DNA from 2 places in the Sutcliffiella horikoshii genome. Region 2 is predicted to be linked to the other one. Evidence: predicted binding sites of a transcription regulator. Region 2 holds the regulator's gene; the other holds the start of a gene.
What was found. The regulator CtsR, encoded in region 2, represses protease genes until heat stress. The targets are predictions, from matches to a motif close to ATGGTCAATAAAGGTCAAACA.

Region 1: the regulator CtsR is predicted to act here: its motif matches at 4,896-4,916, upstream of clpP (ATP-dependent Clp endopeptidase proteolytic subunit ClpP).

Annotation. Positions count from the first base shown of each region.
Region 1 is NZ_CP082918.1:3,726,389-3,742,312, reverse strand. It holds gene K7887_RS19280 (8-oxo-dGTP diphosphatase) at 430-888, shown strand; gene rapZ (RNase adapter RapZ) at 916-1,806, shown strand; gene K7887_RS19270 (gluconeogenesis factor YvcK family protein) at 1,806-2,774, shown strand; gene whiA (DNA-binding protein WhiA) at 2,863-3,807, shown strand; gene K7887_RS19260 (HPr family phosphocarrier protein) at 3,881-4,138, shown strand; gene clpP (ATP-dependent Clp endopeptidase proteolytic subunit ClpP) at 4,179-4,766, opposite strand; tRNA gene K7887_RS19250 (tRNA-Arg) at 5,121-5,198, shown strand; gene rpoN (RNA polymerase factor sigma-54) at 5,457-6,791, shown strand; gene K7887_RS19240 (glutaredoxin family protein) at 6,807-7,049, shown strand; gene K7887_RS19235 (sugar-binding transcriptional regulator) at 7,216-8,235, shown strand; gene gap (type I glyceraldehyde-3-phosphate dehydrogenase) at 8,284-9,291, shown strand; gene K7887_RS19225 (phosphoglycerate kinase) at 9,437-10,621, shown strand; gene tpiA (triose-phosphate isomerase) at 10,819-11,580, shown strand; gene gpmI (2,3-bisphosphoglycerate-independent phosphoglycerate mutase) at 11,573-13,108, shown strand; gene eno (phosphopyruvate hydratase) at 13,302-14,597, shown strand; gene secG (preprotein translocase subunit SecG) at 14,858-15,088, shown strand; gene K7887_RS19200 (hypothetical protein) at 15,338-15,924, shown strand, end outside.
Region 2 is NZ_CP082918.1:95,505-111,428, reverse strand. It holds gene radA (DNA repair protein RadA) at 1-295, opposite strand, end outside; gene clpC (ATP-dependent protease ATP-binding subunit ClpC) at 494-2,932, opposite strand; gene K7887_RS00565 (protein-arginine kinase McsB) at 2,955-4,019, opposite strand; gene K7887_RS00560 (protein-arginine kinase activator protein McsA) at 4,020-4,568, opposite strand; gene K7887_RS00555 (CtsR family transcriptional regulator) at 4,580-5,041, opposite strand; rRNA gene rrf (5S ribosomal RNA) at 5,573-5,689, opposite strand; rRNA gene K7887_RS00545 (23S ribosomal RNA) at 5,777-8,708, opposite strand; rRNA gene K7887_RS00540 (16S ribosomal RNA) at 8,910-10,461, opposite strand; tRNA gene K7887_RS00535 (tRNA-Ala) at 10,592-10,667, opposite strand; tRNA gene K7887_RS00530 (tRNA-Pro) at 10,687-10,763, opposite strand; tRNA gene K7887_RS00525 (tRNA-Arg) at 10,768-10,844, opposite strand; tRNA gene K7887_RS00520 (tRNA-Leu) at 10,882-10,970, opposite strand; tRNA gene K7887_RS00515 (tRNA-Gly) at 10,985-11,059, opposite strand; tRNA gene K7887_RS00510 (tRNA-Leu) at 11,076-11,156, opposite strand; tRNA gene K7887_RS00505 (tRNA-Lys) at 11,165-11,240, opposite strand; tRNA gene K7887_RS00500 (tRNA-Thr) at 11,299-11,374, opposite strand; tRNA gene K7887_RS00495 (tRNA-Val) at 11,410-11,485, opposite strand; rRNA gene rrf (5S ribosomal RNA) at 11,494-11,610, opposite strand; rRNA gene K7887_RS00485 (23S ribosomal RNA) at 11,698-14,629, opposite strand; rRNA gene K7887_RS00480 (16S ribosomal RNA) at 14,831-15,924, opposite strand, start outside.

The DNA of each region.
Region 1 (15,924 bases), 680 kb from region 2:
CATATAGAGACGTTCTATACGCCCGAAGCGAGGGATTTTTAATTCGAAAAGTCAGATAGATTCGCTCTATACGCCCCAAGCAAGTGATCTCCAAGCGGAAAAGTACTATAGAACCGAATTCCCCAATAAGGGCCCCCTCACAAACCACCACCCATTACAGCTTGTTTACTATACCCAAGAGAGCTATGATATACTTAAAAAGTAAAGCGTTTACAAGTGACTATTCCCAAACTGGAATCGATACCTGTAAGAAATCCTGACACAGAGTTCGCTATTTTGTAGAACTTTACTGTGTCTTATTCAATGCTTTTGCTGTAAAATAAAAAATGATACACTTGGCTAGTTTTAATTTTTACGCCGTTGTTGATTTCCGCAAACAGCATTAGAGATATAAAATTCAATCAGCCAAGCTCAAAAGGGGTTGTAACCATGCAAAGAGTAACAAATTGTGTGCTAGTGAAAGATGACCAAGTGCTACTATTGCAAAAGCCGCGTCGTGGATGGTGGGTTGCACCTGGTGGAAAAATGGAGCACGGAGAATCAGTTAAAGATACGGTCGTGCGCGAATATCGTGAAGAAACTGGCATTTACTTAAAAAATCCTGCCCTAAAGGGTGTTTTTACATTTGTGATAAAAGAAGGCAAGGATATCGTATCCGAATGGATGATGTTCACATTCCTTGCAACGGAGTATGACGGACAAAATGTGAAAGAATCGGAAGAAGGAAAAATCGAGTGGCATAAGCAGGAAGATATCGCAAAGCTTCCAATGGCACCTGGCGATTTTCATATTCTTGATTACCTTATTAAAGGATCTGGCATGATTTTTGGAACGTTTACCTATACGCCGGATTTTGAACTATTGTCCTACCGTCTTGATCCGAACTGATTAGACAATAAAGGGAGTGGAAGAAACATGAGTACAGGTACGAGCAGTGATGTAGAATTAGTTATTATCACTGGAATGAGTGGAGCCGGGAAAACAGTGGCCATTCAGAGTTTAGAGGATCTCGGATTTTTCTGTGTCGATAATTTGCCGCCGACTTTACTACCAAAGTTTTTGGAGCTGATGGAGGAGTCAGGCAATAAGATGAATAAAGTGGCGTTGGTAATGGATTTACGCGGCCGTGAATTTTTTGACAGCCTGTTTGAAGCGCTAGATGATATTTCGGAATTATCATGGGTGACACCGCAAATTTTATTCCTTGATGCCAAGGATTCTGTTCTAGTGACACGTTATAAAGAAACAAGAAGATCGCATCCATTGGCAAAATCAGGCTTGCCGCTTGAAGGGATCGAACATGAACGCGAGTTGTTAGAAGAGCTGAAAGGCCGTGCCCAACTGATTTTGGACACTTCCAACTTAAAGCCACGTGAACTTAGAGAGAAAATCCTCAAACAATTTGCCACACACTCCAAACAGACTTTTAAATTGAATGTCGTTTCCTTCGGTTTTAAATATGGACTTCCTATAGATGCAGATCTTGTGTTTGATGTACGCTTTTTACCAAATCCTCATTATATTGACCATATGAGACCGATGACGGGGCTTGATGAAGAGGTTTCTTCCTATGTGTTGAAGTGGACAGAAACACAGAAATTTATAGAAAAGCTTACGGATTTGTTGACTTTCATGCTTCCTTACTACAAGCGGGAAGGAAAGAGCCAGCTGGTCCTTGCAATCGGATGTACGGGAGGGCAGCACCGTTCTGTAACCTTGGCAGAGTATTTTGCCAAGCATTTCAAGGATGAGTATGATACACTCCTAACACACCGAGATATTGAGAAACGGAAGGGTAAACACTGATGAGACGTCAAAAAGTACCTAAAATCGTCATCATAGGAGGAGGAACCGGACTGCCTGTTTTACTCCGTGGCCTCAAGCACTATGATGTGGATATTACCGCGGTTGTGACAGTTGCCGATGACGGTGGGAGCTCAGGCAGATTGCGCGATGAACTTCATATTCCACCGCCTGGAGATGTCAGAAACGTGCTTGCCGCCTTATCAGATGTGGAGCCGTTGATTGAGGATCTCTTCCAGCATCGTTTTGCAACAGGCAACGGACTTTCAGGGCATTCACTCGGTAACTTGCTCTTAGCAGCGATGACGACCATCACAGGTGACTTTGTCCATGCCATTCGTGAGATGAGCAAAGTGTTGAACGTTCGAGGCAAAGTTCTTCCTGCCGCCAACCAAAGTGTTATTTTACATGCGGAAATGGAAGATGGATCGATTGTTACGGGTGAATCTAAGATCCCGGCAAACGGGCAGAAAATAAAGCGCGTGTTCCTAACCCCGGATAAAGTGGAGCCTTTGCAAGAGTCAGTGGAAGAGATAGAAAGGGCAGATCTAATCATTGTCGGCCCTGGAAGTCTTTATACCAGCATCCTGCCAAACCTTCTTGTTCCGAAAATAGGAGAAGCTGTGTGTAACGCGCACGCCAAAAAAGTGTATATATGTAATGTCATGACGCAAGCCGGTGAAACGCTCGAATACACGGCAAGTGATCATGTTAAGGCACTCTATGACCATTTGGGCTGCCGTTTCATGGATACCATTCTTGTAAATGAAGAAGGAATTCCTGATGAAATAGCCCTTCGCTATAAAAAAGAATATGCAACTCCTGTTGTATATGATATTGCCGCCTTGTCTAATTTAGGACTTGAAATCGTCCATGATAAAATCATCCGATACGAAGATGGAGTGATACGTCATGACACCCAAAAGGTAGCGGCGCTATTGTACTCCATGATAAAATTGGACGAAAATTAGGATGCAAACGGAATCATTGCTGGTGGTAAGGGGATAAGGTTTCATCACCTCGCAGACACCAAGTACTTTCACAATGGAGGTGAAAACAATGTCCTACGCTTCTGAAACAAAAAAAGAATTAACCACCATTGAAACAAAAGACTGTTGCGTCAAGGCTGAACTTGCAGCGCTGATCCGTATGAACGGCTCTCTATCCTTTTCTAATCGCAAACTGATTTTGGATATACAAACGGAAAATGCCGCAATTGCCCGCCGAATCTACACGTTAACAAAAAGGATTTATGATGTGCGTGTCGAATTGCTTGTACGAAAGAAGATGAGACTAAAGAAGAATAACGTCTATATCGTTCGTTATGCCGAGCAGGCGCACTATATTTTGGATCAGTTGAAGATCTTAAAGGATGGATTCACGTTCGTTCGTGATATTTCCGAAGACCTGATCAGCAAAAAATGCTGCAAGCGATCTTATTTACGAGGAGCATTCCTGGCTGGAGGATCTGTAAACAATCCAGAAACGTCTTCCTATCATCTTGAAATCTTTTCGCTCTACCATGAACACAACGAATCTTTGTGTGAACTGATGAATATGTTTCACTTAAACAGTAAAACATTGGAGCGGAAAAAGGGCTATATCACATACCTGAAAGAGGCCGAAAAGATTGCTGAATTCTTAAGCATCATCGGGGCCCATCAGGCACTGCTGAAGTTTGAGGACATCCGGATTGTGCGTGATATGCGTAACTCGGTCAATCGCCTTGTGAACTGTGAAACTGCCAACCTCAATAAAACGATTGGTGCTGCGATTCGCCAGGTGGAAAATATTCGCTTTATCGATAGTACGGTCGGGCTTGGTATTTTGCCTGACAAACTGCGTGAAATCGCAGAACTGCGCGTCACCTACCAAGATGTAACGTTGAAAGAACTTGGTGAAATGGTGTCGAGCGGGACAATCAGCAAATCCGGAATCAATCACCGACTACGAAAAATAGATGAAATTGCCGATAAACTACGTGCAGGGGAATCTGTTAAATAAAACTGGAGCGGGTCACCTCCATTTGAGCTGACTCCGCCCAGCAACAATACATTAATATAGAGGAGGAATAGAAATGGTACAAAAACAAGTAGATGTTCGTTTAAAAACTGGCTTGCAAGCTCGCCCGGCAGCACTTTTCGTACAGGAAGCCAACCGCTTCTCAAGTGAGGTTTTCTTAGAAAAGGACGGGAAAAAGGTAAATGCGAAAAGTATCATGGGCTTGATGAGCTTAGCCATCAGCACTGGAGCGACGATCACATTGATTGCTGACGGTCATGATGAAGAGGATGCAATCGCTGCGTTAGCAGAGTACGTACAACAAGAGAACTAAAAAACCGGGTCTCCCCTTAATGGGAAGCCCGGTTTTGTTTTTAGTTATTGTTGTTTCTTATTACTTTGTCGATAAGTCCGTATTCAAGTGCGCGGTCAGCTGTCATGAAGTTGTCGCGGTCTGTGTCGCGGGAAATCACTTCGATTGGCTGGCCAGTTTGCTCGGATAAGATTGTGTTAAGTTTTTCGCGTAGGAACAAGATGCGTTTTGCAGCAATCTCGATTTCCGTTGCTTGACCTTGTGCTCCACCAAGTGGTTGGTGAATCATGACTTCACTGTTAGGTAGCGCGAAACGCTTGCCTTTCGCACCAGCTGCAAGCAAGAACGCTCCCATGGAAGCCGCCATACCAACGCACATTGTGCTAACATTCGGCTTAATGAAGTTCATTGTATCGTAGATTGCCATACCAGCTGTGATGGATCCACCTGGGCTGTTGATGTAAAGAGAGATATCTTTATCAGGATCTTCCGCTGCCAAGAATAAAAGCTGAGACACGATGGAGTTGGCCACATTGTCATCAATCGCACTTCCAAGCATGATGATACGGTCTTTTAATAAACGGGAGTAAATATCGTACGCGCGCTCCCCACGGCTTGTTTGTTCAATAACTGTAGGAATTAAGTTCATCTCACTTTTCCTCCTTAAAATTTAAGTTTCTATCGACATAGGCTCCTATGTAAAAATGGGAAAACCTTCAGCGAGCCTATACCAATTAGTAAGTATTACTAAATCTTTATGTACTTTTATCATACATACAAGGTCAAGAATGGTCAAATAAAAACCATCGCAAATACCCCCATTTTTCCCCATGTAATAATCATATCCAGTATGGGGTGGGATTAAACTTCAAAGGGGGATACAGAACGCTTGATAGAACAAATTTATTGAAATTTAATTTCCCTACCGAAGCGACTTCTTATTGCCCGAGTCTCGACAATTAGTGTATAATTTGATATATTAGTAAAGTTCCATTTGCAGCGTGCGCTCGTAGCTCAGGGGATAGAGCGGTGGTTTCCGGTACCGCGTCATGCGGGGGTTCGAATCCCTCCGAGCGCGCCATTACTAATTTGGAAAAACTTACGTTTGATACATAAACAGCAACCATGCTATAGTATTTCTTGTAACGGACAAGCGCCGTTATCTCATATTATCTACTCACCCAGTGTCGGCACACTGGGTTTTTATTTTGCCTTTTTTCTCATATACATAGAATATATGCCCCCTTCAGGAAGATTTTTAAAGCTTACAAGTTCCCGAAAGTCATGTAAAATAGGGGTAGAGACCGGATTTGAGAGTCGCCGGAGGAGGGTTGGATGTATGAAGCAGTCAGTTGGTTTGTATCAGGAGCAGTCGTTGAGGCTTGCGATGACGCAGGAGTTGAAGCAGGCTATTACACTTTTGCAGTATTCGACATTGGAGCTTGTGGATTTCCTGAAGGAGCAATCGCTCGAGAACCCGCTTATGGATTTGAAAGAACCTACCATCCATAGGGAACTTGCTTCTTCTCGTGTGCAACGCTTGAAACCTAAGAAAATTGGAACGACCACTACACAGACCTTTTCCATTGAAAATTTCAGTAAACATGGAGAAACGTTACATCAATATATCGAACAACAATTGCTCGACACGAACATGACAAACGAAGAAAAACAACTAGCAAAGCGCATCATCGAGCATATGGACGAAAATGGCTATATACAAGAAGAGCCAATTGCGATGGCTGAACAGCTCAAAACAACACCAGATACCGTCACAAAAGTCCTAAATACCATTAAACAGTTGGAACCTGCAGGAATAGGAGCATGCAACCTCCAAGAATGCCTTCTGCTTCAACTAAAAAGAAAATCACCCCGAAACGAAGTGGCAGAAGCTATTCTAGAAAATGATTTCATCCTCTTTGCAGAAAGAGCGTGGAAATTACTCGCAAAGAAATATGAGATCAACCTAAAAGAGATTCAGACGATTCACGACGAAATTGTCAAACTGAACCCTCGACCGGGAAACAGATATGAAACAATAGAAAAACCGAAATATATCACCCCGGACTTAATCGTCCAAAGACACCAAAACCATTTTATCGTGTCATTAAACGAAGAAATCATCCCGCAAATTAAGATAAATAAGCAGTATGAGTCAGCACTTAAAAGTAAAAACGAACTGGAATCCTACTTGCAGGAAAAGCTTCAGCAATGTCAGTGGATTGTGAAATCAATGGAGCATCGCAAACACACGCTTGTTAAAGTGATGGAGGAAATTCTCCGTGCCCAGCAATCTTTCTTTCTCAACGGACCTTCATTTTTGAAACCGTTAACATTAAAGGATATCTCCACCATGCTTGAAATTCATGAATCCACGGTTAGCCGTGCCACAAAAGAGAAATATGTTCAGACGCCGTATGGACTTTTTGAACTGAAATATTTCTTCAGTCAAGGCCTCTCTGGCAGCCATGATGAAGAGAAATCAACCAAGCAGGTGCAGCAGCTGGTGGAAGAACTCATTAAAAAAGAAGACAAACAGAAGCCTTTATCAGATCAACAGCTGACAAACATCCTGCAAAAGCAGTATCATATAACCATCTCCAGAAGAACCGTTGCAAAATACAGAGATCTATTGAACATCCCGGGGTCTTCGATGAGAAAAAGGTATGATTAGAAAGGCAGATGCAAAATGAACATACAATTTTACACAAAAGTCGATTGTCCACTTTGTGACAAAGCAAAAGCAAAACTGAAAGAGCTGCAATCCGAACTGACTTTTACCATAGAGGAATTTGATATTTATAAAGATGACACGCTGTTAGAAAAATATCAGTTGATGATTCCGGTAGTGGAGCATGAGGGAGAAATGCTTGCTTATGGTCAAGTGAACAAAGAAGAGGTAAGAAAGCGTTTACTTAAAAAAATCCGCTAAACCCTAGTTGCATAAGGGTTTCACCTTTGTTACAATCAACTTGTAGCAAGGGTGATTTTTTTTACCGCTACTGGGACATAATATGTCACAGTGGGACATTTAAGGTCCAGCAACAGACGTGCATTTGTCCATCAGGTAAAATACACACTCTGAAGGGGAAGCTATAATGAATCAAATTATTGAAGTACAAAAGAAATTGTTGCCTGATCTTCTTTCCATTATGCAGAAGCGATACGAGATCTTGAGATACATAAGGTTGATGCAGCCGATTGGAAGAAGAAGCTTGTCAGGCAGTCTAGGTTTGAGTGAGCGGGTGCTGAGAGGGGAAGTTGATTTCCTTAAAGCGCAGAACCTGATTCATGTCAGTGTTGCCGGCATGACATTGACGAAAGAAGGGGAATACCTCATTAAGGACCTGGAAGAGGTTATGAAAGAAGTTTCCGGTTTAAAGCAACTAGAAGCGGGAATAGAAGAAAAGTTAGGGATTACAAAAGTTGTCGTGGTTCCGGGTGACAGTGACCAATCCCCTTGGGTGAAAAAAGAACTCGGTCGTGCATGTGCATCCGCAATGCGAGAACGATTCCATGACGAAAATGTCATTGCCGTAGCTGGCGGAACGACTGTTTCCTCCGTAGCGGAAATGATGACACCCGACACGAAAAACCGTAATCTGCTGTTTGTCCCTGCTCGAGGCGGACTTGGGGAAAAGGTGCAAAACCAGTCGAACACCATTTGTGCCACCATGGCAGAAAAGGCATCTGGCGACTACAGGCTCTTGCATATCCCGGATTCGCTGAGTCATGAATCCTACCAGTCCATGATTGAGGAACCTTCTATAAAAGAAGTAATTTCCCTCATCAAAAATTCTAGTATGGTTATTCATGGAATTGGAGACGCTAAAACAATGGCAGAGCGCCGTAAAACAGCGCCGGAAAATATGCGCAAGATCGAACAAAGCCATGCGGTAGCTGAAGCTTTCGGGTACTATTTCAACGAAGCCGGAGAAGTGGTGCATAAAGTTCAGACAGTTGGAATGCAACTCGCAGATTTGGAAAAGATAGAATGTGTGATTGCAGTAGCCGGCGGCGCCTCAAAGGCAAAAGCGATTCAAGCGTATCTAAAAAAAGCTCCCCAAACGATTCTTATAACGGATGAAGGAGCAGCAAAAAAGTTAATTAGGGAGTAACATCCCTTCTAATAAAAATTTCTTAGAAAAACTAAGGAGGAAATTAACATGGCAGTAAAGATTGGTATTAACGGATTTGGACGTATTGGACGTAACGTATTCCGCGCAGCATTAAATAACTCTGAGGTAGAAGTAGTAGCAGTTAACGACTTAACAGACGCTAACATGCTTGCACACCTTTTAAAATATGACAGCGTACACGGCAAATTAGCTGCTGACGTGAAAGTTGACGGAGACAACCTGGTTGTTGACGGCAAAACAATCAAAGTTACAGCTGAGCGCGACCCAGCGAAATTATCTTGGGGTGAGCTTGGAGTAGAAGTAGTAGTCGAATCTACTGGTTTCTTCACAAAGCGTGCAGACGCTGCGAAACACTTAGAAGCTGGAGCGAAGAAAGTAATCATCTCCGCACCTGCATCTGATGAAGATATCACAATCGTAATGGGTGTTAACGAAGACAAGTACGATGCAGCTAACCACAACGTTATCTCTAACGCATCTTGTACGACTAACTGCTTGGCGCCATTCGCGAAAGTATTGAACGACAAGTTCGGTATCAAACGCGGAATGATGACAACTGTTCACTCTTACACAAATGACCAACAAATCTTAGACTTGCCACACAAAGACTACCGTCGTGCGCGTGCTGCAGCTGAGAACATCATTCCTACAACTACTGGAGCTGCAAAAGCAGTATCTCTAGTATTACCTGAACTAAAAGGTAAATTGAACGGTGGAGCTATGCGTGTTCCAACTCCAAACGTTTCTCTAGTTGACCTTGTAGCTGAACTTGACAAGGACGTAACAGCTGAAGAAGTAAACGCAGCGTTCAAAGCAGCAGCTGAAGGTGAATTAAAAGGAATCCTTGGTTATTCTGAAGAGCCACTAGTATCTGGTGACTACAACGGTAACCCTGAGTCTTCTACAATCGACGCATTATCTACAATGGTAATGGAAGGCAACATGGTTAAAGTAATCTCTTGGTACGACAACGAGAGCGGATACTCTCACCGTGTAGTAGACCTAGCGAAATACATCGCTGCTAAAGGACTATAATTTTTCATAGCAATAGATATTGCTTGGATAAACCTTATCAGCATTCTATAATAAGACATGTGAAGTAGAGGGGGATTGGGGAACACACCCCTCCCTCTTTTCATGTTGTCAAAAACAAATTTCCTTTAAAGGGAGGCCGTTCAAGATGAACAAGAAAAGTATTCGTGACATCGACGTCAAAGGCAAACGCGTATTTTGCCGTGTGGACTTTAACGTACCGATGAAGGACGGACAAGTAACAGACGAAACGCGTATCCGTGCAGCATTGCCAACAATCAAGCACCTAGTGGATAACGGCGCGAAAGTCTTGCTTGCAAGCCACTTAGGACGTCCAAAAGGGCAAGTAGTCGAAGAGCTTCGCTTAAACGCGGTTGCAGCCCGTCTACAAGAGCTTCTTGGAAAAGATGTAAAAAAAGCGGATGAAGCTTACGGAGATTCCGTTAAAGCCATCGTAAACGACATGAGCGAGGGAGACGTTCTATTATTAGAAAACGTTCGTTTCTACCCTGGTGAAGAGAAAAACGATCCAGAACTTGCAAAGGCGTTTGCTGAGCTTGCAGATGTGTATGTAAATGACGCATTCGGCGCTGCTCACCGTGCACATGCTTCCACAGAAGGTATTGCCCAGCACTTACCGGCAGTTGCAGGCCTCTTAATGGAAAAAGAATTAGAAGTATTAGGAAAAGCCCTTTCCAACCCTGAGCGTCCTTTCACGGCGATCATTGGTGGAGCAAAGGTTAAAGATAAAATCGGTGTAATCGAAAATCTTCTAAATAAAGTGGACAACCTGATCATCGGCGGTGGACTCGCTTACACGTTCATCAAAGCAAAAGGCTACGATGTTGGAAAATCCTTATTGGAAGAAGACAAAATCGACCTTGCTAAATCCTTCATGGAGCAAGCAAAAGAAAAAGGCGTGAACATGTACATGCCTGTGGATGTTGTTGTTGCAGATGATTTCTCTAACGACGCAAACACAAAAATCGTACCTATTGAAGAAATTCCAAGCGATTGGGAAGGCCTTGATTGCGGACCTAAATCCCGTGAAATCTACGCGGATGTAATCAAAAACTCCAAACTTGTCATCTGGAATGGACCAATGGGAGTATTTGAACTTGATGCATTTGCTGGCGGAACGAAAGCAGTAGGTGAAGCCCTAGCAGAAGCTACCGATACATACTCTGTCATTGGTGGAGGAGACTCTGCGGCTGCTGTTGAAAAATTCAACCTCGCAGACAAAATGAGCCATATCTCAACTGGTGGAGGCGCATCCCTAGAATTCATGGAAGGCAAAGAACTTCCAGGAGTAGTAGCGCTGAACGATAAGTAATTTTTTGTAACATAAAGTTTCTAGCTGGTGATTGGAGCAAAAGGCGGAGACTCCTGAGGGAGATAGCGCTAGGTGGAGACCCCACAGGCGAAGCCGAGGAGGCTCCAGCAGCACCCATAGGAAAGCGAAGTCATTTGCGGAAATCAACAGCGGTGTAACAGAAACTTTATAACCCCAACCCCGAAAGGATGGATACCATGCGTAAACCAATTATTGCTGGTAACTGGAAAATGCACAAAACACTCTCCGAAGCAACAAGCTTCGTAGAAGAAGTAAAAGGACTAGTCCCTACTGCTGACAAAATCGACGCAGTAGTATGTGCACCAGCTCTTTTCCTAGAGCGACTTGTTTCTAACGTAGAAGGCCGCGACCTTAAAATCGGTGCCCAAAACATGCACTTCGAAGACAGCGGAGCATTCACAGGCGAAGTCAGCCCTGTTGCACTAAAAGACATCGGTGTATCTTACGTTGTTCTTGGTCACTCCGAGCGTCGTGAAATGTTTGCAGAAACAGACGAAACAGTAAACAAGAAAACTCTTGCAGCATTCAAACACGGATTAACTCCAATCGTATGCTGCGGTGAAACACTTGAAGAGCGCGAGTCAGGTAAAACAAACGACATCGTTGGCAACCAAGTGAAGAAAGCTCTAACAGGCTTAACTGCTGATCAAGTAAAAACTACTGTTGTTGCTTACGAGCCAATCTGGGCAATCGGAACTGGCAAATCTTCCACAGCAGAAGATGCAAACGAAGTATGTGCACACATCCGCAGCGTTATCGCTTCTGAGTTCGATCAAGCGGCAGCTGATGCAGTACGCATCCAGTACGGCGGATCTGTAAAACCTGGAAACATTGCAGACTACATGGCTCAATCTGATATCGATGGAGCACTTGTAGGCGGAGCAAGCCTTGAGCACCAATCTTTCTTACAGCTTTTGGAGGCAGGTAAGAATGACTAAGAAACCAGTAGCTTTAATCATCTTAGATGGTTTTGCGATGCGCGGTGAAACAACCGGAAACGCGGTGGCGCAAGCAAACAAACCTAATTTTGATAAATTTTGGAGCACATACCCGCACGCGCAGTTGACTGCAAGCGGGGAAGCGGTAGGACTTCCGGAAGGGCAAATGGGTAACTCTGAAGTTGGCCATTTAAACATTGGAGCCGGTCGTATTGTGTATCAAAGTTTGACACGTGTGAATGTGGCTATCCGCGAAGGGGACTTTTATGAAAATGAAACGTTCCTGAATGCCATCAAACATGCAAAAGAAAAAGGAACCAACCTTCATCTGTTCGGCTTGCTTTCAAATGGAGGCGTTCATAGTCACATCCAGCATCTATTCGCTCTCCTAAAGCTTGCGAAAAGAGAAGGCTTGGATCGCGTTTATATTCATGGATTCCTTGATGGTCGCGATGTTGCACCTAAATCTGCTCCAGAGTTCATTGAGCAATTGAACGAGCAGCTTCTAGACCTTGGAGTAGGCGAGATTGCAACTATTTCTGGCCGCTATTATTCCATGGACCGTGACAAGCGTTGGGATCGTGTAGAGAAGTCTTACCGTGCAATGGTGTACGGCGAAGGCCCTACTTACAACGACGCGATGGAATGTATCAACGACTCCTATAACAACGGAATCTTTGACGAGTTCGTCATTCCATCTGTTATGACAAAAGAAGATGGCAGCCCTGTTGCAACCATTCAGGACGAAGACGCAGTTATTTTCTATAACTTCCGTCCGGACCGTGCCATCCAAATATCTAATACATTCACCAATTCTGACTTCCGCGCATTTGAACGTGGGCCAAAGCACCCGAACAACCTTCAGTTCGTATGTTTAACTCACTTCAGTGAAACGGTCGATGGATATGTAGCATTCAAACCAGTTGGAATGGACAATACTTTGGGCGAAGTGTTATCCCAAAATGGCTTGAACCAGCTTCGTATCGCAGAAACGGAAAAATACCCGCATGTTACGTTCTTTATGAGCGGCGGACGTGAGGATGCTTACCCTGGAGAAGAACGAATCCTGATTGATTCTCCAAAGGTGGCAACTTATGACTTACAACCAGAAATGAGTGCTTACGAAGTAACGGATGCACTTTTAGCTGAAATAGAAGCCGATAAACATGACGCTATCATCCTGAACTTCGCAAACCCTGATATGGTCGGGCATTCCGGAATGCTTGAGCCAACAATCAAGGCAGTGGAAGTGACAGATGAGTGCCTAGGGAAGGTAGTCAACGCCATCTTAGAAAAAGACGGTGTTGCCATCATCACAGCAGACCACGGGAACGCTGACGAAGTCGTCACGACAGAAGGTAACCCAATGACTGCCCACACAACCAACCCGGTACCAGTCATCGTCACGAAAAACGGCGTACAACTCCGCGACGGCGGAATCCTTGGTGACCTAGCCCCAACTGTGCTAGACTTACTAGGGGTGGACAAACCATCCGAAATGACAGGTAGTTCATTGATTAAAAAGTAATAGCTGATTTCTAGCTTTTGATTGAAGTGCAAGGTGTGAGACTCCAGCGGGGGGATAACGGTAGCTTGAGACCCCACAGGCGCAGCCGAGGAGGCTCAAGCACCGTCCTGCGGAAAGCGAACACCTGAAACGCAAATCAAAAGCGGAGTAAACGCAATAAAAATAAAAACCATCCAAAAGGAGAGTTACAAACATGCCAATTATCTCTGACGTTTACGCACGCGAAGTCCTAGACTCCCGTGGTAACCCAACAATCGAAGTAGAAGTATACACAGAATCCGGAGCTTTTGGACGCGCACTAGTACCAAGTGGAGCATCAACAGGTGAATACGAAGCAGTAGAACTACGCGACGGCGACAAGTCCCGCTACCTTGGAAAAGGTGTTCAACAAGCAGTAGAAAACGTGAACGAAATCATCGCTCCTGAACTAGTAGGTCTTTTCGACGTACTTGAGCAAGTAGCAATCGACGAAGCGTTAATCGACCTTGACGGTACAGAAAACAAAGGAAAATTAGGTGCAAACGCAATCCTTGGTGTTTCCATGGCAGTAGCGCGTGCAGCAGCTGACTTCCTTCAAATTCCTTTATACCAACACCTTGGTGGATTCAACTCCAAAACTCTTCCAGTACCAATGATGAACATCATCAACGGTGGAGAGCACGCGGACAACAACGTTGACATCCAAGAATTCATGGTAATGCCTGTTGGAGCTGAAAACTTCAAAGAAGCTCTACGTATGGGCGCTGAAATCTTCCACGCTCTTAAATCAGTATTAAGCGCAAAAGGCTTAAACACTGCTGTAGGTGATGAAGGCGGATTTGCTCCAAACCTAGGATCTAACGAAGAAGCTCTTCAAACAATCATTGAAGCAATCGAAAAAGCTGGTTACAAACCAGGCGAGCAAGTTATGCTAGCTATGGATGCTGCAGCTTCTGAGTTCTACAACAAAGAAGACGGCAAATACCACCTTAAAGGAGAAGGCGTTGTTTACACTTCTGCTGAAATGGTGGACTTCTACGAGAAGATGGCGGACAAGTACCCAATCATCTCTATCGAAGACGGCCTAGACGAGAACGACTGGGAAGGATTCAAACTATTAACTGAGCGTATCGGAAACAAAGTTCAATTAGTAGGAGACGATCTTTTCGTAACAAACACAAAGAAATTGGCTGAAGGAATCGAGCGCAAAATCGGTAACTCCATCCTAATCAAAGTGAACCAAATCGGTACACTTACTGAAACTTTCGAAGCAATCGAAATGGCAAAACGCGCAGGCTACACTGCAGTAATCTCTCACCGTTCTGGTGAAACAGAAGACAGCACAATCGCTGACATCGCAGTAGCAACAAACGCTGGCCAAATCAAAACAGGTGCACCATCCCGTACAGACCGCGTAGCTAAATACAACCAACTTCTTCGCATCGAAGATCAACTTGGTGACACAGCTCGCTACGACGGCTTACGTTCTTTCTACAACTTGAAGAAGTAATTTCTTCTTGCAAGGACCCGACTCCGGTTGGGTTCTTTTTTTATTTTTTAACTGTGAGCTAATAGTTAAGACCCAATAATCCTTAGTCAGGACTTACTAAATATGGATTTTGATCAATTTGGACAGTTTTATTGAATAATTGGGAGCGTTTAGCTTTATTTACAGGACAACCTACCTCTCATTTCCTCTTGTCCACCTTGTCATAATGTGGTACATTTAATATAATCACATATGTACGTTCCGCAGGAGGTGTAGTTTACATGACGTTATTTCTTACTATTTTACTTATTATCGTAGCAATCTCTTTGATCACAGTAGTACTACTTCAATCAGGTAAAAGTGCAGGTCTTTCAGGAGCGATCTCCGGTGGAGCAGAAACACTTTTCGGAAAACAAAAAGCACGCGGCCTAGACCTTGTTCTACACCGTGCGACAGTTGTTCTTTCTGTATTATTCTTTATCCTTACACTGTCAATTGCATACTTCGCATAATAAATAAAACCACTTTCTTTAATGGGAAAGTGGTTTTTTAGTACATTGTAACTATATAACGAACATAATTAATGATAAAAAAGTATGAAATTGTAAGAAAAATGGAGCATTCATAGGAAAAAGGGTATAATTTTGCATAAAATAGTCGATTTCGGCCGATTCTCTATATTGTTATGTTCTTAATAAAGAACTATACTAAGGTTGTTCTTAAAAAAGAACAAAATCATACATAAAACGGAGGAATTATTAATGGGATTAATTTCAGGTAAAGTAGCAGCTGTAGCACTAACTGGAACGCTTGCATTAGGAACTGTTGGATTTACATTTACGGGTGGAGAAACAGTTGACAAGGTGAAGGCTCAACTGGAGGAGTTAAAGAATAAGGTAGTCCAGTATGAAGTTGTTGAAAATTCACTGTTTAGCAAAATTGAATTAATTAAAAATAATGCAACTGCAAGTCTTACAGATGCAAACGATAAAATTGTAAGTGCAAAGACAGAAATAAACAACTTAAAGGCTAGCAAGAGTTTCTTAGAAAAACAAATTCAGAATCTGAATGCAGAAGTTACTGGATTAAAAGCTGATCTTGGTGCTGCTAATGAAACTATTGCAGAGAAAGAAAAAGAAATCGTGACTTTGGAAAGTGAGTTATCAAGAGTGTCTGGTGAATTGGAAGTATTGCAAGCTCAATACGATACTCTCTTAGCTGATTACAATGCATTAGTTGAAGAAAATAACACCAATAAATCTGAAGCTGAGCGTGCGAATGCAGAGGTTCAAGCTGCAAATGCAAAGGTAGCAGAATTAGAGGGCAAGTATTTAGAAGTCGATCAAGC
Region 2 (15,924 bases):
CTCCCCCGATCAGTACAAGCGACCCTTGGACTAATCCGCCTCCAAGCACTCTATTGCACTCTTCCATATCTGTATAAATCCTTGACTGTTTAATATTCTCCACTTTCGTGATGGATTCTGCTTTTCTTGCCAATGTTGAGGAAGTGGTCGTAAAACCACCGCGCCTCGGCGTTCTGGACTCTTCTAGTTCCTCCACCATTGTATTCCACGCGTTGCACCCGGGACACTTCCCCATCCACTTAGGTGACTCATACCCGCATTCCTTACACATAAACTTTGTCTTACGCTTTGCCATCCAAAAATCCTCTCTATATGAACAATAATCTTTATGAAAAGAGTGTTATAAAAATACCATTGTTTTCCTTCTTTTATGATACCTTATTTCACATAAATTACGCTAATCTAAACTATTGGAAAATACAAGAAAGGAGGAAAGCCCTTGTATCACGGGCTTACCTCCACTTCTATACAGCCATGCAAACGACCAGCAACCTTATTTTACTATTTCCACATCACGGACAACAAATTCCCCGTCTACAACATCCAAGGAGATTTTCTTGCCTTTCTCGATATTACCTTTTAACAGCTCTTCTGAAAGCTTATCCTCCACATGCTTTTGGATGGCACGGCGTAACGGTCTTGCACCGTATTCCGGATCGTAGCCTTCTTCTGAAATCTTCTCTTTCGCAGCTTCTGTCAGCTCCAGATCGATATCCTGCTCTTTCAGACGTTTCGTTAACTGCTCGGAAAGCAGAGTCACGATTTCTTTTAAGTGTGTTTTCTCTAAAGAGTGGAACACAATCATTTCATCGACACGGTTCAGGAACTCCGGACGGAACGCCTTTTTCAGCTCTTCCATCACTTTCCCTTTCATGTCTTTATAGTTCTGGTTCTCATCCTGAACATTAAAGCCGACATATTTGTTGCGCTTCAATGCGTCTGCCCCAACATTTGATGTCATAATGACAAGCGTGTTGCGGAAGTCCACTGTACGACCTTTCGAATCTGTCAGACGGCCATCCTCTAACACTTGTAAAAGAATATTAAACACATCAGGATGTGCTTTTTCAATTTCGTCTAAAAGAATAACAGAATACGGTTTGCGGCGAACTTTCTCCGTCAACTGGCCGCCCTCATCATACCCGACATATCCTGGAGGGGAACCAACAAGACGGGAAGTCGAATGCTTCTCCATGTATTCGGACATATCAATACGGATCATTGCATCCTCATCACCGAAGATAGATTCCGCCAGTGCTCTTGCAAGCTCCGTTTTACCTACCCCAGTTGGTCCAAGGAATATGAAGGAACCAATCGGACGCTTTGGATCTTTCAAGCCGGCACGTGCACGGCGAACGGCTTTCGATACAGCTTTAACCGCTTCATCCTGCCCGATAACACGGGAGTGCAATAAAGATTCCATGTTTAACAGTTTATCTGTTTCTGTTTGTGCAAGTTTTGATACTGGAATTCCCGTCCAGCTGGATACAACCATCGCAATATCTTCCACTGTCACCTCAGAATTCTCTTGTCCCTGCTTTTCTTTCCACGTTTTCTTCGTTTCTTCTAGTTGTTCACGAAGACGCTGCTCTGTATCTCTTAAAGAGGCAGCTTTTTCAAACTCCTGGCTCTGCACGGCAGCATCCTTTTCGTTTCGAACAGATTCCAGCTTCACTTCTAACTCCTTCAAGTTAGGAGGAGTGGTGAAGGAACGAAGACGTACTTTTGAGCCTGCCTCATCAATCAAGTCGATCGCTTTATCCGGCAGGAAGCGGTCAGAAATGTAACGGTCGGAAAGTTTAACCGCCTGCTCAATCGCTTCATCTGTGATGGATACACGATGATGCGCTTCATAACGGTCGCGCAGTCCTGTCAGAATTTGAATGGACTCAGCTGCTGTCGGCTCATCTACTGTGATCGGCTGGAATCTGCGCTCAAGTGCTGCATCTTTTTCGATATATTTACGGTACTCATCAAGCGTTGTTGCACCGATACATTGCAACTCTCCACGCGCTAAGGATGGTTTTAAGATGTTGGATGCGTCAATGGCACCCTCCGCTCCACCGGCACCGATCAATGTATGAAGTTCGTCAATGAAAAGAATGATGTTACCAGCTTGACGGATCTCATCCATCACCTTCTTCAAGCGGTCCTCAAACTCTCCACGATATTTTGTACCAGCAACAACCGTACCCATGTCGAGTGTCATCACGCGTTTATCTCGAAGGATTTCCGGAACTTCATTGCTCACGATTTGCTGTGCAAGTCCTTCAGCAATGGCCGTTTTACCTACACCAGGCTCCCCGATCAATACAGGGTTGTTTTTCGTTCTGCGGCTAAGTACTTCTATCACACGCTGAATTTCTTTGCTTCGTCCGATAACTGGATCCAAGCTGCCTTCCCGTGCTACCGCAGTCAGGTCCCTTGCCAGGCTATCAAGGGTAGGCGTGTTCACATTAGCAGAAGCACCACCCTGATGTCCTCCGGAAGACTCGTTGCTTCCAAGCAGTTGTAACACCTGCTGGCGCGCCTTGTTCAAGCTCACTCCCAAGTTGTTCAATACGCGTGCCGCAACCCCTTCTCCCTCACGGATCAGGCCAAGCAATACATGCTCTGTTCCTACATAGGAATGACCAAGTTTACGCGCTTCATCCATGGATAGCTCGATTACCTTCTTCGCTCTTGGCGTGTAGTGAGGAATCGACTGACCACTGTCCTGTCCTCTGCCAATGAGGTTTTCTACTTCTTTTTGTATTTTTTCCGGTCCTAAGCCAAGGGCGATCAATGCTTTTGCAGCAATCCCTTCCCCTTCTCTGACCAGTCCAAGCAGGATATGCTCTGTTCCAATATTATTATGGCTTAGGCGCAATGCCTCTTCCTGTGCCAATGCCAATACTTTTTGAGCTCTTTCTGTAAATCGACCAAACATCATATCCATTCGCCTCCCGAATAATTTATCTATTTAATCGCATTCTTTCCCGAATCAAGCTGGCCCTGCGAACATCTCTTTCATTAGGCTTTAATGGCCCTCCAGCATATTGCTGCAAGAAGCCCGGTTGAGTTAATATCATTAATTCATTCAAAATTGATCTGGAAATGTCGGTGATATAGCCTAAATCTATACCTAGCCGGACATTCGACAAACATTTTGCCGCCTCTTTCGTTTCCATGATACGACTGTGTGCCAATAATCCATATGAGCGAAATACCCTATCTTCTAATTGTATGTTCGAAGTTTTGACTAATGCTTCCCTGGCAGAACGCTCTTGTGAAATAAGTTGCTGCACAACACCCATAAGGTCCTGTACAATATCCTCTTCTGACTTGCCGAGTGTCATTTGGTTGGAAATTTGAAAGATGTTTCCTAAAGCTTCGCTACCTTCCCCATAAATTCCTCTAACAACTAATCCCAATTGATTAATTGCCGGAACAATTCTGTTCATCTGCTGCGTCAGCACCAGTGCGGGCAAGTGCATCATGACCGAAGCGCGGAGCCCCGTTCCCACATTTGTCGGGCAGCTCGTTAAGTATCCTCGTTTTTCATCAAACGCATAATCAATCTTTTCTTCTATCCAATCATCCAATGAATTGGCTACCTGCAACGCTTCATTCAACTGCAGGCCGGGAAACAAGCATTGAATCCTGATATGATCCTCCTCATTTATCATAATGCTCACTTCTTCATTCGGTGATAACAAACATGCTCCAAATGCCGAATCCTCCGCCAGTTGTGGACTGATCAAGTGCTTTTCTACCAACACCCGCTTCTCTAAAGCATTCAATTCCTCCATAAGAAGAAACTCCAGCTCCCCGAGATCCTGAAACTTCATTTCTCCAAAATGCTGTTTCATGATATCCACAATCTGCTGCGCTTCCTCGTTGCTCGACACTGTCGGAAACTGCATCTTTTCTAAATTTCTAGCTAGCCTTACCCTGCTGCTAAGGACGATATCTGAATCCGGGCCCTCCTGCTTCATCCAGGAACTGACCGCATTATTCAAAAAGTGTTCAAGAGACATTTACTGCTCCCCCTCTCTTTTTTCACTTAATTGTCTTTCCAATTCTCTGATTCTATCTCTAGTATTCGCCGCACTCTCGAATTCTTCCTGTAAAATAAGTTCTTGTAATTCTTCTCTCAGCGCATCAATTTCTTTCCTCACATGCATGCTCCCGCCGATTCTTTTCGGAATCTTCCCGGCATGTACCGTGTTTCCACTGTGCAGCCTTTTTAAAATTGGCTGCATCTTGTCGGAAAAAGTATGATAACATTCCGAACAACCAAACCGCCCAATTTTCGTAAACTGCGGAAACGTCATCTTACAGCGCTCACACTGCAAAATCTTGCGCTGCTCAAGGTCTTCGTGTTGAGGATTGGGAATTGCCTGTTCCGTATTCAACAACCCGGCAATCAGGTTATTGATGGAAAAACCTGATCCACCAGTAAACATCGACATACTGCCTTTTTCTTGAGCACATTGCTCACATATATGAATCTCGGATTTTTCACCATTAATAATTTTTGTAAAATGCAAAGCAGCTGGACGCTCATTACATTCTTGGCATACCATTTTTATCCCCCCTACCGATACTTCAGTGTAGTCAGCATGGCCGTTAACATCCTAGCCCGTAGTTCATCTCTTTCAGGCAAGCCCAAATATAAGACAGAGCGGTCCATGACACTAACCATTATCTTCGCCTCCCTGGCGGAAATCACCTTCTCTTCCACCAACCGAAAGATAACATCCTCCGCACTCGCCTGGGAAACTCTCATATCTATTAAATCTATAAGCTGGTCGATCAATTGCAAATGGTCATGCGGCTTAATTTTAATAATTCTTATATAACCGCCGCCTCCACGCTTGCTCTCCACCAAATATCCTCGTTCAATCGTAAATCTAGTATTTATCACATAATTAATCTGAGAGGGCACACATTCAAACTTATCTGCAATCTCACTGCGTTTGATCTCAGCAGAATTCTCCCTGCTCCCCTCCAACACCTGTTTCAAATATTGCTCAATGACATCAGATATGTTTCTCATGCTATCCTCCTATCTGACCTTGACTATCTTTGACTATAAGTAAAATATATAAGACCTTCTGAAAAAATTCAATAGATAACCATTCGCTAAAAACTGTCATTCTGTACGTTTTGGGTTTAGGTGCGTCCATTTATGTAGTGTCGGTGTTAGGATGTAGGGAGTTTCTTTGTGAACGGGTCTCTCTCAAACAGAATTCCACTTTTGGGAGTTGTTTAAACGTCAATTGGTCAAAATTGTTCAAAAGAGGTTTTATAGGGGCGGGTGTGGGGTGGGGTGGATGGTGTTTGAGGTAGGTGTTTTTTGAAGGTGGGGATGGTGGGGTCCCCCTACACTCATCGGGTCTGCTATCGGGTCTGCACGTGAAATGGTGACAAAGTTAGCTTCGTTTCCTCTGTTTTGGCACCGTTCTCGCTCTACGATGACAAAACCTCTTCTTTTCCAAGGATTCTGTCATTTTTCCGCCCACAATCTCTAAAAGAAAACACAAAAAAACCAGCGCCTAAACATATAAGCACTGGTTTCTATAAATTTGCCTGGCAACGTCCTACTCTCACAGGGGGAGATCCCCCAACTACCATCGGCGCTGAAGAGCTTAACTTCCGTGTTCGGTATGGGAACGGGTGTGGCCTCTTCGCCATCATTACCAGACATATTCAGTTGAAGGTTGATCCTTCAAAACTAGATAATGTGTTCTTATCAAGATATTCATATCGTTCACTTATTTCGATACTTATTTGGGTTAAGTCCTCGATCGATTAGTATTCGTCAGCTGCACGTGTCGCCACGCTTCCACCTCGAACCTATCTACCTGATCATCTTTCAGGGATCTTACTTACCGAAGTAAAAGGAAATCTCATCTTGAGGGGGGCTTCATGCTTAGATGCTTTCAGCACTTATCCCGTCCGCACGTAGCTACCCAGCTATGCCTTTGGCAAGACAACTGGTACACCAGCGGTGCGTCCATCCCGGTCCTCTCGTACTAAGGACAGCTCCTCTCAAATTTCCTGCGCCCACGACGGATAGGGACCGAACTGTCTCACGACGTTCTGAACCCAGCTCGCGTACCGCTTTAATGGGCGAACAGCCCAACCCTTGGGACCGACTACAGCCCCAGGATGCGATGAGCCGACATCGAGGTGCCAAACCTCCCCGTCGATGTGGACTCTTGGGGGAGATAAGCCTGTTATCCCCGGGGTAGCTTTTATCCGTTGAGCGATGGCCCTTCCATGCGGAACCACCGGATCACTAAGCCCGACTTTCGTCCCTGCTCGACTTGTAGGTCTCGCAGTCAAGCTCCCTTGTGCCTTTACACTCTGCGAATGATTTCCAACCATTCTGAGGGAACCTTTGGGCGCCTCCGTTACTCTTTAGGAGGCGACCGCCCCAGTCAAACTGCCCACCTGACACTGTCTCCCAGCCCGATAAGGGCTGCGGGTTAGAATTTCAATACAGCCAGGGTAGTATCCCACCGACGCCTCCACCGAAGCTAGCGCTCCGGCTTCTCAGGCTCCTACCTATCCTGTACAAGCTGTACCAAAATTCAATATCAGGCTACAGTAAAGCTCCACGGGGTCTTTCCGTCCTGTCGCGGGTAACCTGCATCTTCACAGGTACTATAATTTCACCGAGTCTCTGGTTGAGACAGTGCCCAGATCGTTACGCCTTTCGTGCGGGTCGGAACTTACCCGACAAGGAATTTCGCTACCTTAGGACCGTTATAGTTACGGCCGCCGTTTACTGGGGCTTCGGTTCAAAGCTTCGCTTGCGCTAACCTCTCCCCTTAACCTTCCAGCACCGGGCAGGCGTCAGCCCCTATACTTCGCCTTACGGCTTCGCAGAGACCTGTGTTTTTGCTAAACAGTCGCCTGGGCCTATTCACTGCGGCTCTCTCGGGCTTTAACACCCTAACAGAGCACCCCTTCTCCCGAAGTTACGGGGTCATTTTGCCGAGTTCCTTAACCAGAGTTCTCTCGCTCACCTTAGGATTCTCTCCTCGCCTACCTGTGTCGGTTTGCGGTACGGGCACCATACTCCTCGCTAGAGGCTTTTCTTGGCAGTGTGAAATCAGGAACTTCGGTACTATATTTCCCTCGCTATCACAGCTCAGCCTTAATGAGAAGCGGATTTGCCTACTTCTCAGCCTTACTGCTTAGACGCGCATATCCAACAGCGCGCTTACCCTATCCTTCTGCGTCCCCCCATTGCTCAAACGGAGTGGAGGTGGTACAGGAATATCAACCTGTTATCCATCGCCTACGCCTTTCGGCCTCGGCTTAGGTCCCGACTAACCCTGAGCGGACGAGCCTTCCTCAGGAAACCTTAGGCATTCGGTGGAAGGGATTCTCACCCTTCTTTCGCTACTCATACCGGCATTCTCACTTCTAAGCGCTCCACCAGTCCTTACGGTCTAGCTTCAACGCCCTTAGAACGCTCTCCTACCACTGTTCGTAAGAACAGTCCGCAGCTTCGGTGATACGTTTAGCCCCGGTACATTTTCGGCGCAGAGTCACTCGACCAGTGAGCTATTACGCACTCTTTAAATGGTGGCTGCTTCTAAGCCAACATCCTGGTTGTCTAAGCAACTCCACATCCTTTTCCACTTAACGTATACTTGGGGACCTTAGCTGGCGGTCTGGGCTGTTTCCCTCTTGACTACGGATCTTATCACTCGCAGTCTGACTCCCATGGATAAGTCTTTGGCATTCGGAGTTTGACTGAATTCGGTAATCCGATGAGGACCCCTAGTCCAATCAGTGCTCTACCTCCAAGACTCTAACACATGAGGCTAGCCCTAAAGCTATTTCGGAGAGAACCAGCTATCTCCAGGTTCGATTGGCATTTCACCCCTACCCACACCTCATCCGCTCACTTTTCAACGTGAGTCGGTTCGGGCCTCCATTCAGTGTTACCTGAACTTCACCCTGGACATGGGTAGATCACCTGGTTTCGGGTCTACGACCACGTACTCATGCGCCCTATTCAGACTCGCTTTCGCTACGGCTCCGTCTCATCGACTTAACCTTGCACGTAATCGTAACTCGCCGGTTCATTCTACAAAAGGCACGCTATCACCCATTAACGGGCTCTAACTACTTGTAGGCACACGGTTTCAGGATCTATTTCACTCCCCTTCCGGGGTGCTTTTCACCTTTCCCTCACGGTACTGGTTCACTATCGGTCACTAGGGAGTATTTAGCCTTGGGAGATGGTCCTCCCTGCTTCCGACGGGATTTCTCGTGTCCCGCCGTACTCAGGATCCACTCAGGAGGGAACGAAGTTTCAACTACAGGGTTTTTACCTTCTATGACGGACCTTTCCAGATCGCTTCATTTACCCCGTTCCTTTGTAACTCCATGTTGAGTGTCCTACAACCCCAAGAGGCAAGCCTCTTGGTTTGGGCTAATTCCGTTTCGCTCGCCGCTACTCAGGAAATCGCGTTTGCTTTCTCTTCCTCCGGGTACTAAGATGTTTCAGTTCCCCGGGTCTGCCTTCCATACCCTATGTATTCAGATAAGGATACTGCTCCATTACGAGCAGTGGGTTTCCCCATTCGGAAATCTCCGGATCAAAGCTTACTTACAGCTCCCCGAAGCATATCGGTGTTAGTCCCGTCCTTCATCGGCTCCTAGTGCCAAGGCATCCACCGTGCGCCCTTAATAACTTAACCGTTGACCAATATGGTCATGTGTCGATATCAGCGATGATATCTATAAAGAAAATTACTAAGATGAACGATATTTTGTGAATATCTTGATATTAGTTACATTATCTAGTTTTCAAGGAACAACTTCGATAAATCCGAAGATTTATCTAAAATGAGAGAATGCTCTCTCAAAACTAAACAAAACAACAAGCGTACATTCCTTAGAAAGGAGGTGATCCAGCCGCACCTTCCGATACGGCTACCTTGTTACGACTTCACCCCAATCATCTGTCCCACCTTAGGCGGCTGGCTCCAAAAGGTTACCCCACCGACTTCGGGTGTTACAAACTCTCGTGGTGTGACGGGCGGTGTGTACAAGGCCCGGGAACGTATTCACCGCGGCATGCTGATCCGCGATTACTAGCGATTCCGGCTTCATGCAGGCGAGTTGCAGCCTGCAATCCGAACTGAGAACGGTTTTATGGGATTGGCTCGACCTCGCGGTTTTGCTGCCCTTTGTACCGTCCATTGTAGCACGTGTGTAGCCCAGGTCATAAGGGGCATGATGATTTGACGTCATCCCCACCTTCCTCCGGTTTGTCACCGGCAGTCACCTTAGAGTGCCCAACTGAATGCTGGCAACTAAGATCAAGGGTTGCGCTCGTTGCGGGACTTAACCCAACATCTCACGACACGAGCTGACGACAACCATGCACCACCTGTCACTCTGTCCCCCGAAGGGGAACGTCCTATCTCTAGGAGTGTCAGAGGATGTCAAGACCTGGTAAGGTTCTTCGCGTTGCTTCGAATTAAACCACATGCTCCACCGCTTGTGCGGGCCCCCGTCAATTCCTTTGAGTTTCAGTCTTGCGACCGTACTCCCCAGGCGGAGTGCTTAATGCGTTAGCTGCAGCACTAAAGGGCGGAAACCCTCTAACACTTAGCACTCATCGTTTACGGCGTGGACTACCAGGGTATCTAATCCTGTTTGCTCCCCACGCTTTCGCGCCTCAGTGTCAGTTACAGACCAGAAAGTCGCCTTCGCCACTGGTGTTCCTCCAAATCTCTACGCATTTCACCGCTACACTTGGAATTCCACTTTCCTCTTCTGCACTCAAGTCCCCCAGTTTCCAATGACCCTCCACGGTTGAGCCGTGGGCTTTCACATCAGACTTAAAGGACCACCTGCGCGCGCTTTACGCCCAATAATTCCGGACAACGCTTGCCACCTACGTATTACCGCGGCTGCTGGCACGTAGTTAGCCGTGGCTTTCTGGTTAGGTACCGTCAAGGTGCGAGCAGTTACTCTCGCACTTGTTCTTCCCTAACAACAGAGCTTTACGACCCGAAGGCCTTCATCGCTCACGCGGCGTTGCTCCATCAGACTTTCGTCCATTGTGGAAGATTCCCTACTGCTGCCTCCCGTAGGAGTCTGGGCCGTGTCTCAGTCCCAGTGTGGCCGATCACCCTCTCAGGTCGGCTACGCATCGTTGCCTTGGTGAGCCGTTACCTCACCAACTAGCTAATGCGCCGCGGGCCCATCTGCAAGTGATAGCCGAAACCATCTTTCAATAAAGAACCAGGAGGTTCCTTATATTATCCGGTATTAGCTCCGGTTTCCCGAAGTTATCCCAGTCTTACAGGCAGGTTGCCCACGTGTTACTCACCCGTCCGCCGCTGACCTTTCAAAAGCAAGCTTTTAAAAGGTCCGCTCGACTTGCATGTATTAGGCACGCCGCCAGCGTTCGTCCTGAGCCAGGATCAAACTCTCCAATAAAGAGTCTGAGCTTTTGCTCAAAATTTGCTAGCTTGTGTTACTTAAATCATTTTATCGTGTTCCGTAGAACCGACGTTATGACGCTGTTGTTTTGTTTAGTTTTCAAAGATCATTAAATCAAAAGTTCTGTTGGTGGAGCCTAGCGGGATCGAACCGCTGACCTCCTGCGTGCAAAGCAGGCGCTCTCCCAGCTGAGCTAAGGCCCCATAATATAAAAGTTTCTACTGGTCGGGAAGACAGGATTTGAACCTGCGACCCCTTGGTCCCAAACCAAGTGCTCTACCAAGCTGAGCTACTCCCCGATAATGGCGCGCCCGAGAGGACTCGAACCCCTAACCTTTTGATCCGTAGTCAAACGCTCTATCCAATTGAGCTACGGGCGCATATAGATGAAAGTTATTTTACTACTGTAAAAAACTCTGGTGCCGAGGACCGGAATCGAACCGGTACGGTAGTCACCTACCGCAGGATTTTAAGTCCTGTGCGTCTGCCAGTTCCGCCACCCCGGCAAGGGCAAATCTGTTGGAGCGGAAGACGGGATTCGAACCCGCGACCCCCACCTTGGCAAGGTGGTGTTCTACCACTGAACTACTTCCGCTAATATAAAATTACAATGCGGGTGAAGGGACTCGAACCCCCACGTCAAAGACACTAGATCCTAAGTCTAGCGCGTCTGCCAATTCCGCCACACCCGCAAAATAAATGGTGTGCCATGAAGGACTCGAACCTTCGACCCTCTGATTAAAAGTCAGATGCTCTACCGACTGAGCTAATGGCACGTAATAAAAGTGATATTATGCAATTTAGTTGACCATAACTTCGTTATGTCAAGAAAGATGGTGCCGGCGATAGGAGTCGAACCCACGACCTACTGATTACAAGTCAGTTGCTCTACCAACTGAGCTACACCGGCATAAGATTAATTTTCATTATATGAAAAAATCTAAATGGTGGAGGATGACGGGATCGAACCGCCGACCCTCTGCTTGTAAGGCAGATGCTCTCCCAGCTGAGCTAATCCTCCATATAAATGCCTGGCAACGTCCTACTCTCACAGGGGGAGATCCCCCAACTACCATCGGCGCTGAAGAGCTTAACTTCCGTGTTCGGTATGGGAACGGGTGTGGCCTCTTCGCCATCATTACCAGACATATTCAGTTGAAGGTTGATCCTTCAAAACTAGATAATGTGTTCTTATCAAGATATTCATATCGTTCACTTATTTCGATACTTATTTGGGTTAAGTCCTCGATCGATTAGTATTCGTCAGCTGCACGTGTCGCCACGCTTCCACCTCGAACCTATCTACCTGATCATCTTTCAGGGATCTTACTTACCGAAGTAAAAGGAAATCTCATCTTGAGGGGGGCTTCATGCTTAGATGCTTTCAGCACTTATCCCGTCCGCACGTAGCTACCCAGCTATGCCTTTGGCAAGACAACTGGTACACCAGCGGTGCGTCCATCCCGGTCCTCTCGTACTAAGGACAGCTCCTCTCAAATTTCCTGCGCCCACGACGGATAGGGACCGAACTGTCTCACGACGTTCTGAACCCAGCTCGCGTACCGCTTTAATGGGCGAACAGCCCAACCCTTGGGACCGACTACAGCCCCAGGATGCGATGAGCCGACATCGAGGTGCCAAACCTCCCCGTCGATGTGGACTCTTGGGGGAGATAAGCCTGTTATCCCCGGGGTAGCTTTTATCCGTTGAGCGATGGCCCTTCCATGCGGAACCACCGGATCACTAAGCCCGACTTTCGTCCCTGCTCGACTTGTAGGTCTCGCAGTCAAGCTCCCTTGTGCCTTTACACTCTGCGAATGATTTCCAACCATTCTGAGGGAACCTTTGGGCGCCTCCGTTACTCTTTAGGAGGCGACCGCCCCAGTCAAACTGCCCACCTGACACTGTCTCCCAGCCCGATAAGGGCTGCGGGTTAGAATTTCAATACAGCCAGGGTAGTATCCCACCGACGCCTCCACCGAAGCTAGCGCTCCGGCTTCTCAGGCTCCTACCTATCCTGTACAAGCTGTACCAAAATTCAATATCAGGCTACAGTAAAGCTCCACGGGGTCTTTCCGTCCTGTCGCGGGTAACCTGCATCTTCACAGGTACTATAATTTCACCGAGTCTCTGGTTGAGACAGTGCCCAGATCGTTACGCCTTTCGTGCGGGTCGGAACTTACCCGACAAGGAATTTCGCTACCTTAGGACCGTTATAGTTACGGCCGCCGTTTACTGGGGCTTCGGTTCAAAGCTTCGCTTGCGCTAACCTCTCCCCTTAACCTTCCAGCACCGGGCAGGCGTCAGCCCCTATACTTCGCCTTACGGCTTCGCAGAGACCTGTGTTTTTGCTAAACAGTCGCCTGGGCCTATTCACTGCGGCTCTCTCGGGCTTTAACACCCTAACAGAGCACCCCTTCTCCCGAAGTTACGGGGTCATTTTGCCGAGTTCCTTAACCAGAGTTCTCTCGCTCACCTTAGGATTCTCTCCTCGCCTACCTGTGTCGGTTTGCGGTACGGGCACCATACTCCTCGCTAGAGGCTTTTCTTGGCAGTGTGAAATCAGGAACTTCGGTACTATATTTCCCTCGCTATCACAGCTCAGCCTTAATGAGAAGCGGATTTGCCTACTTCTCAGCCTTACTGCTTAGACGCGCATATCCAACAGCGCGCTTACCCTATCCTTCTGCGTCCCCCCATTGCTCAAACGGAGTGGAGGTGGTACAGGAATATCAACCTGTTATCCATCGCCTACGCCTTTCGGCCTCGGCTTAGGTCCCGACTAACCCTGAGCGGACGAGCCTTCCTCAGGAAACCTTAGGCATTCGGTGGAAGGGATTCTCACCCTTCTTTCGCTACTCATACCGGCATTCTCACTTCTAAGCGCTCCACCAGTCCTTACGGTCTAGCTTCAACGCCCTTAGAACGCTCTCCTACCACTGTTCGTAAGAACAGTCCGCAGCTTCGGTGATACGTTTAGCCCCGGTACATTTTCGGCGCAGAGTCACTCGACCAGTGAGCTATTACGCACTCTTTAAATGGTGGCTGCTTCTAAGCCAACATCCTGGTTGTCTAAGCAACTCCACATCCTTTTCCACTTAACGTATACTTGGGGACCTTAGCTGGCGGTCTGGGCTGTTTCCCTCTTGACTACGGATCTTATCACTCGCAGTCTGACTCCCATGGATAAGTCTTTGGCATTCGGAGTTTGACTGAATTCGGTAATCCGATGAGGACCCCTAGTCCAATCAGTGCTCTACCTCCAAGACTCTAACACATGAGGCTAGCCCTAAAGCTATTTCGGAGAGAACCAGCTATCTCCAGGTTCGATTGGCATTTCACCCCTACCCACACCTCATCCGCTCACTTTTCAACGTGAGTCGGTTCGGGCCTCCATTCAGTGTTACCTGAACTTCACCCTGGACATGGGTAGATCACCTGGTTTCGGGTCTACGACCACGTACTCATGCGCCCTATTCAGACTCGCTTTCGCTACGGCTCCGTCTCATCGACTTAACCTTGCACGTAATCGTAACTCGCCGGTTCATTCTACAAAAGGCACGCTATCACCCATTAACGGGCTCTAACTACTTGTAGGCACACGGTTTCAGGATCTATTTCACTCCCCTTCCGGGGTGCTTTTCACCTTTCCCTCACGGTACTGGTTCACTATCGGTCACTAGGGAGTATTTAGCCTTGGGAGATGGTCCTCCCTGCTTCCGACGGGATTTCTCGTGTCCCGCCGTACTCAGGATCCACTCAGGAGGGAACGAAGTTTCAACTACAGGGTTTTTACCTTCTATGACGGACCTTTCCAGATCGCTTCATTTACCCCGTTCCTTTGTAACTCCATGTTGAGTGTCCTACAACCCCAAGAGGCAAGCCTCTTGGTTTGGGCTAATTCCGTTTCGCTCGCCGCTACTCAGGAAATCGCGTTTGCTTTCTCTTCCTCCGGGTACTAAGATGTTTCAGTTCCCCGGGTCTGCCTTCCATACCCTATGTATTCAGATAAGGATACTGCTCCATTACGAGCAGTGGGTTTCCCCATTCGGAAATCTCCGGATCAAAGCTTACTTACAGCTCCCCGAAGCATATCGGTGTTAGTCCCGTCCTTCATCGGCTCCTAGTGCCAAGGCATCCACCGTGCGCCCTTAATAACTTAACCGTTGACCAATATGGTCATGTGTCGATATCAGCGATGATATCTATAAAGAAAATTACTAAGATGAACGATATTTTGTGAATATCTTGATATTAGTTACATTATCTAGTTTTCAAGGAACAACTTCGATAAATCCGAAGATTTATCTAAAATGAGAGAATGCTCTCTCAAAACTAAACAAAACAACAAGCGTACATTCCTTAGAAAGGAGGTGATCCAGCCGCACCTTCCGATACGGCTACCTTGTTACGACTTCACCCCAATCATCTGTCCCACCTTAGGCGGCTGGCTCCAAAAGGTTACCCCACCGACTTCGGGTGTTACAAACTCTCGTGGTGTGACGGGCGGTGTGTACAAGGCCCGGGAACGTATTCACCGCGGCATGCTGATCCGCGATTACTAGCGATTCCGGCTTCATGCAGGCGAGTTGCAGCCTGCAATCCGAACTGAGAACGGTTTTATGGGATTGGCTCGACCTCGCGGTTTTGCTGCCCTTTGTACCGTCCATTGTAGCACGTGTGTAGCCCAGGTCATAAGGGGCATGATGATTTGACGTCATCCCCACCTTCCTCCGGTTTGTCACCGGCAGTCACCTTAGAGTGCCCAACTGAATGCTGGCAACTAAGATCAAGGGTTGCGCTCGTTGCGGGACTTAACCCAACATCTCACGACACGAGCTGACGACAACCATGCACCACCTGTCACTCTGTCCCCCGAAGGGGAACGTCCTATCTCTAGGAGTGTCAGAGGATGTCAAGACCTGGTAAGGTTCTTCGCGTTGCTTCGAATTAAACCACATGCTCCACCGCTTGTGCGGGCCCCCGTCAATTCCTTTGAGTTTCAGTCTTGCGACCGTACTCCCCAGGCGGAGTGCTTAATGCGTTAGCTGCAGCACTAAAGGGCGGAAACCCTCTAACACTTAGCACTCATCGTTTACGGCGTGGACTACCAGGGTATCTAATCCTGTTTGCTCCCCACGCTTTCGCGCCTCAGTGTCAGTTACAGACCAGAAAGTCGCCTTCGCCACTGGTGTTCCTCCAAATCTCTACGCATTTCACCGCTACACTTGGAATTCCACTTTCCTCTTCTGCACTCAAGTCCCCCAGTTTCCAATGACCCTCCACGGTTGAGCCGTGGGCTTTCACATCAGACTTAAAGGACCACCTGCGCGCGCTTTACGCCCAATAATTCCGGACAACGCTTGCCACCTACGTATTACCGCGGCTGCTGGCACGTAGTTAGCCGTGGCTTTCTGGTTAGGTACCGTCAAGGTGCGAGCAGTTACTCTCGCACTTGTT